2 linked regions of the Methylobacillus flagellatus KT genome follow. Each later gene encodes a partner of the first gene's protein in a complex. Links are inferred from orthologs where the notes say so. Each region holds a gene or a part of one and is shown on either strand. Other genes may lie near its edges.

The links.
Region 2: the proteins of iscU (region 1) and MFLA_RS03155 are in contact, whole or in part, in a solved structure (PDB 5XT5), measured with the Bacillus subtilis proteins. The link is inferred for Methylobacillus flagellatus KT from one-to-one orthologs.

What each region holds. Positions count from the first base shown.
Region 1 is NC_007947.1:852,344-855,592, reverse strand. What follows is about bases 323-3,249. They hold iscU (Fe-S cluster assembly scaffold IscU), read left to right. Parts: upstream 323-1,548; coding sequence 1,549-1,950; downstream 1,951-3,249. Other genes in these bases: hscA (Fe-S protein assembly chaperone HscA), read left to right, coding at 2,889-3,249; hscB (Fe-S protein assembly co-chaperone HscB), read left to right, coding at 2,346-2,879; iscA (iron-sulfur cluster assembly protein IscA), read left to right, coding at 1,963-2,286; MFLA_RS04130 (IscS subfamily cysteine desulfurase), read left to right, coding at 323-1,419. Also shown: MFLA_RS04135 (cysteine desulfurase family protein), read left to right, coding at 1-190; more of MFLA_RS04130, read left to right, coding at 202-322. UniProt on the Bacillus subtilis protein: Part of the SUF-like system that mediates the biosynthesis of iron-sulfur (Fe-S) clusters. Acts as a sulfurtransferase and thus transfers sulfur from SufS to SufB.
Region 2 is NC_007947.1:647,056-650,377, reverse strand. Bases 148-3,147 are described here. They hold MFLA_RS03155 (family 2A encapsulin nanocompartment cargo protein cysteine desulfurase), read right to left. Parts: upstream 2,581-3,147; coding sequence 715-2,580; downstream 148-714. Other genes in these bases: MFLA_RS03150 (family 2A encapsulin nanocompartment shell protein), read right to left, coding at 2,567-3,147; MFLA_RS03160 (TOBE domain-containing protein), read left to right, coding at 421-636; MFLA_RS03165 (DUF2325 domain-containing protein), read left to right, coding at 148-378. In the rest of the region: more of MFLA_RS03165, read left to right, coding at 19-147; more of MFLA_RS03150, read right to left, coding at 3,148-3,322. UniProt on the Bacillus subtilis protein: Type II cysteine desulfurase that acts as the initial step in the SUF-like Fe-S cluster assembly pathway.

The sequences.
Region 1 (3,249 bases):
AGCCTGCTCGAGCGACAATACAGAGCCCAGCCATGTCCTGTTGGCCATGGGTATCCAGCCGGATACTGCCCGGGGTGCAATTCGCGTCAGTTTGGGCGCTAATAACGACATAGATGAGATCAATGCCTTCCTGCAAGCGCTGGAAAGCGAACTCACAAGATTGAGAAAGTTAACTGCAGTCGCAGTTTAGGAAACCGAAAAATGACAGTACGTACGCCAATTTACCTGGATTATTCAGCCACTACCCCGATTGATCCGCGGGTAGCGGAGAAAATGATCCCTTACCTGACGGAACACTTCGGCAACCCTGCCTCGCGCAGCCATGCTTTCGGCTGGACAGCAGAAAAGGCTGTGGAAAATGCGCGCGAAGAAGTAGCTAGGCTAGTAAATGCAGACCCGCGTGAAATCGTCTGGACTTCGGGCGCTACGGAATCGAACAACTTGGCGATCAAGGGTGCTGCCAACTTCTACAGCCCATCCAAGGGCAAGCATATCGTCACGGTGCAAACCGAGCACAAAGCTGTCATCGACACCGTGCGCGAACTGGAACGTCTGGGGTACGAGGCGACTTACCTAATACCCGAGCCGAACGGTCTGATTGATCTGGATAAATTCAAGGCTGCGTTGCGTCCGGATACCGTGCTGGCATCGGTCATGCTGGTCAATAACGAAATCGGTGTCATTCAGGATATCGAGGCAATCGGCAATATCTGCCGTGAGCAAGGCGTGATTTTCCATGTGGATGCTGCACAGGCCACCGGGAAAGTGCATATCGACCTACAAAAACTGCCTGTGGACCTGATGAGCTTTTCCGCGCACAAGACCTACGGTCCCAAGGGCATCGGTGCCCTCTATGTACGCCGCAAACCACGTGTACGCATCGAGGCACAGATGCACGGCGGCGGTCATGAGCGCGGTATGCGTTCAGGCACACTGGCCACACACCAGATTGTCGGCATGGGTGAGGCGTTCCGCATCGCACGTGAAGAAATGGATAGCGAGAACGTACGCATCCGCCAGTTGCGCGACCGGCTGCTAAAGGGTCTACAAGAGATTGAAGAGGTGTACGTCAATGGCGACCTTGAACACCGTGTTGCCCATAACTTGAACATCAGCTTCAACTTTGTCGAGGGCGAATCACTGATCATGGCGGTCAAAGATATTGCCGTTTCCAGTGGTTCTGCTTGCACTTCGGCAAGCTTGGAACCGTCTTATGTATTGAGGGCGCTGGGACGCTCCGACGAGTTGGCGCATAGCTCAATCCGCTTCTCGATCGGACGTTTTACAACGGAAGAAGAAATTGACTACACCATACAGCTGATGAAAAGCAAGATAGGCAAGTTGCGCGAATTGTCTCCGCTTTGGGAAATGCACCTGGAAGGTGTGGATCTCAATGCCGTGGCTTGGGCAACGCATTAACGCATACAGGAATATCCTGAGCAGCAGCCTAGCCGCTCGAAGAGACAACATTTAGATACATGCACCTGTCAAAGTGTCGGATCACCCGTTTGATAAAGCGGCATATTGACAATATTGAGGAGTAGAAAAATGGCTTATTCGGACAAAGTACTCGACCATTATGAAAACCCACGTAACGTAGGCTCACTGGACAAGAACGATCCCTCTGTCGGTACCGGCATGGTGGGTGCTCCTGCCTGTGGGGACGTGATGAAGCTGCAAATCAAGGTCAATGACCAGGGCATTATTGAAGACGCCAAGTTCAAGACTTACGGTTGCGGCTCTGCCATTGCATCCAGCTCACTGGTGACTGAACTGATTAAGGGCAAGTCCCTTGACCAGGCCATGGAAATCAAGAATTCCGATATTGCCCAGGAACTGGCGCTGCCTCCAGTCAAAATCCACTGCTCGGTACTGGCTGAAGACGCCATCCGTGCAGCGGTGGCCGATCTCAAAGCCAAGCAGGGCGCCAAGGATCAACAGGTGGCATAAAGGAGCTGGTTCATGGCAATTTCCCTGACAGAGACCGCTGCCAAGCGAGTGCAGAAATTTCTTGCCAACCGCGGCAAAGGTGTAGGCCTGCGTCTGGGCGTCAAAACGACCGGGTGCTCCGGCATGGCTTACACCCTGGAATTCGTTGACGAGATCCAGGTGGAAGATCTGGTATTCGAAAGTCACGGCGTCAAAGTGATTGTCGATCCGAAAAGCCTGGTTTACATCGACGGCACGGAACTGGATTTTGCCAAGGAAGGCTTGAATGAAGGCTTCAAGTTCAACAACCCGAATGTCAAAGATGAATGCGGCTGCGGTGAAAGTTTCACGGTGTAGTTGTTTCCCCTTGCCGATGGCCCCGTAGCCCGCTTCATCCCACCCAATCTCCGCCCTCTATGTCCACAATACAGCAGAATTACTTTGAGCTGTTTGGCTTGCCCGTCCAGTTTGCCCTGGATACGGCCTTGCTTGACCAGCGTTATCGTACATTGCAGGCAGAAGTGCATCCCGACCGTTTCGTGGCAGCCTCGGCCAACGAGCGCATGCAGTCCATGCAATGGGCAACCCAGGCCAACGAAGCTTACCGCATCCTCAAGCACCCAACCTCACGCGCTCGTTACCTGCTGCAGCTGCATGGAGTGGATACGGAAGAGGAAAGCAATACGGTGATGCCTGCCGATTTCCTCATGCTGCAAATGGAATGGCGGGAAGCGGTCGAGGAAGCTTTTGACAACGGTGACGTCACTACTCTGGAAAGTTTGCTCAAGGAGATGCGCGAACAGGCCAGAACTTTGGAGCAATCACTAGAAGACACACTGGATCGGCAGCGCGCATGGCAGGCATCGACAGAAATTGTGCGGAAACTGAGTTTCATCGACAAAATCTCCAACGATGTGGAGCATAAGATAAGCAAACTGGAAGACGAATAGCGGCAAATTATGGCTTTATTACAGATATCAGAACCCGGCCAGAGCACGGCGCCTCACCAGCATCGTCTGGCAGTGGGTATAGACCTGGGCACCACGAATTCCCTCGTGGCGACGGTGCGCAGCGGCTTGAGTACCGTGTTGCTTGATGAAGCGGGCAAGGCATTGCTTCCTTCGGTCGTGCATTACGCGGCCAACGGACAAGTCGAAGTAGGCTATGCAGCCCAGAGACAGCAAAGCCATGATCCACAAAATACCATCGCATCAGCCAAGCGTTTCCTTGGTCGCGGATTGAACGATATTGGTGACACCTCACATCTACCCTACCAGTTTGTTGACGTACCAGGCATGGTGCAGATTGAGACCCGTGCTG
Region 2 (3,322 bases), 210 kb from region 1 along the record:
CTAAAGGAGACTCTCATCATGAGTACTGCGTTAATTGTAGGCGGCGACCAGATTGAAGGCATCAAGCAAGAACTATCCAACTTCGGTGTCACGCATATCAACCACTGGTCGGGCCGCAAGGTCGGCGACGGCAAGAAAGTCATTCCGCACGATACCGACCTGATCGTGTTGGTCACCGACTGGATCAGCCACACCTTCACCCACAAGATCAAGCAGACCGCGGCCAAGCGCGGCGTGCGGATTGTCTACACGCCGAATGGTCCAACAGCATTGCGTACTCGCTTGAAGCAACTGAATCCAGACTATGTCGCGGAGGGAGAGTGTAGCGAGGGCATTCACGCCAATGCCCGCAGGCAAGACCGTCTCTTCCTAAATTAATCTGCGCTTCATATTTATTGATACTGCCAAAGGAGTTTTACCATGGCCATTCACGCAATTAACGTTCGCAACCAGTTCCGGGGCAGGGTCAAGGAAATCGTACTAGGCCCCGTCGTCTCGGAAATTGACGTCGAGACACCAGTCGGCATTGTCACCTCCGTCATCACCACGCGCTCGGTCAATGAATTGAATTTGCAGGTCGGCACGGAAGTGCTGGCACTGATCAAGGCGACCGAGGTTTCCCTCGCCAAAGTATAGCGACCAACTGATTTAACCGCTGGTTAAACGACAAGGCCAGGAGTGCTCCTGGCCTTGTTAGCTCGCCCAGAGATACGTTCAGCGTTTCGCGGAAGCCAGTTTGGACAGCACCCCCTGCAAGACATCCACCTCGGCATAAGTATTGTAGAAAGCCAGGGAGGGCCTGACCGTGGCTTCCACACCGAAGCGTCGCAGTATCGGTTGCGCGCAATGGTGGCCAGAGCGTACCGCAATACCTTCCTGATTCAATGCAGCCCCGACCTCTTCACTCTTGTAGCCCTGCAGATTGAACGAGAGCACGCTGGCCTTGTGCTGGGCGGTGCCGATCAAGCGCAGCCCCGGCACCTTGTTCAGCGCGGCGGTCGCATAGACCAACAGCTCGTGCTCATAACGCGCAATGTTCTCTATACCCAATCGCTCCACGTACTCGAGCGCAGCTCCCATGCCCACCGCATCGGCGATATTGCCGGTTCCCGCCTCGAACTTGGCAGGCGCGCCATGATATACCGTCTTCTCGAAAGTGACGTCCTGGATCATATTGCCGCCACCTTGCCAGGCGGGCATGTCGTCCAGCACCTCAGCCTTGCCGTACAACGCCCCGATGCCTGTCGGGCCAAATATCTTGTGGCCCGAGAATACCAGGAAATCGCAATCCAGGGATTGCACGTCCGTACGCATGTGCGAGACTGATTGCGCGCCATCTAACAGCACCTTGGCACCCACGGCATGCGCCATGGCGATCATCTCCCTTGCCGGCGTCACGGTGCCGAGAGCATTGGAAACCTGGGTGAAGGAAACCAGCTTGGTGCGCGAAGTCAGTAATTTCTGATATTCGTCGAGCAGCACCTGTCCAGTATCGTCCACCGGCACCACTTTGAGCTTGGCCCCGGTCTCCTGGCACAACTGCTGCCAAGGCACGATATTGGCATGGTGCTCCAGGTGGGTCACCACCACCTCGTCGCCCTCGCCCAGATGCTTCCTGCCCCAGGTCTTGGCCACCAGGTTGATGGCCTCGGTCGTGCCGCGCACAAACACGATGTTTTCCACCGCAGGCGCATTGATGAAACGGCGTACCGTTTCACGCGCGCCTTCATAGGCATCAGTCGCACGCGCCGCTAGCTCATGCGCTGCACGATGGATATTGGAATTCTCGTGCTGATAGAAATAGGACAGGCGGTCGATCACCGCCTGCGGCTTCTGTGTCGTCGCAGCGTTATCCAGCCAGATCAACGGCCTGCCGTTCACCAACTCACTCAGGATAGGAAAATCCTTGCGCACCAGACTGACGTCGAACGGCGGATGGGCCGAAGCTGCTACATCCGGTATGCCGGGACGCTCCGCGACAAAATAGTAAGGCGATGCATTGCCAGCGCCTGGATTTCCCGAGCCATGCGGGTACAGGCTATTGACAGGTAAAGTCAGCAAACCTTGCAGATCGACTGGATACGGGATATCCACGCCGCCAAGCAAACTGCTGATATCCAGCCCTGGGAAGGCAGGCGCAGGCCCAACGGCCTCAACCCGCTCCTGGCTGAATTCCGGCGGTAGCCGGGACGGCGACACCCCGAGGCTGGGGGGCGTGACCTGCGCAAGCTCAATACCGGGAACGACATTGGCCGCAGCGGGCGCGCCCGCCGGCAATGCAGACACTGCGGAAGGGACGGGCGGCACGGGTGCCCCTATTCCCGGGCTACCGGCAGCATATGGCACAGCGGAATCCGTCAATGATGCCGTGGAAGGAAGTTCTGGCGCACCATGCGGAAAACCTTCGGCATAGATTTCATTGGCAATACGGGTCAGCTCGTCAATATCCAGATGCCCGCTTGCCTGCGCCTCCCGCCCCACCACAATGGCCGCGGCCATGCGCGGATGCTCGCCCGGGAATGCTGCCAGGATGGCTTCGGGCTCAAACGATGACAGGTCGTGAATGTTACTTGTAGTCATAGTAGTTGCCTACGTCGACATTCTCGAGCACGGCAATCGCATCTTCGGTCAATACCGCCAGCGAGCAATAAAGGGAAACCAGGTAGGAAGCAATCGCCTTGTGATTGATGCCCATGAAACGGACGGACAACCCCATGCTTTGCTGGCCTGGCAGGTTGGGCTGGTACAGGCCCACTACGCCCTGGCGGCTTTCGCCGGTACGCAACAGCAGGATGTTGGTCTTGCCCTTGGTCACCCGCAGCTTGTCGCACGGAATGATGGGGATGCCGCGCCAGGTGATGAACTGGGAACCGAACAGGCTGACAGTCGGCGGCGGCACGCCGCGGCGTGTGCACTCGCGGCCGAAGGCTGCAATCGCCTGCGGATGCGCGAGGAAGAACGCTGGCTCCTTCCACACGCGGGAAATCAATTCATCGAAATCGTCCGGCGTGGGCGAGCCGCTGCGGGACTTCACTTTCTGCCCGTCTGCAATGTTGTGCAGCAAGCCGTATTCCTTGTTGTTGATCAGCTCGCTTTCCTGGCGCTCCTTCACTGTCTCGATGGTCAAACGCAACTGCTCGCGGATCTGGTTGTGCGGACTGCTGTAGAGATCTGAAATGCGAGTATGCACATCCACCACGGTATTCACGGCATTCAGCACATACTCGCGGCCCCATTCTTCGTAATCCACGAAAGTAGCGGGCAATTCGCGTTCGTCCTTGTTGGAGCAATCCACCTCGACATGGTGGTTATCCTTGACCTT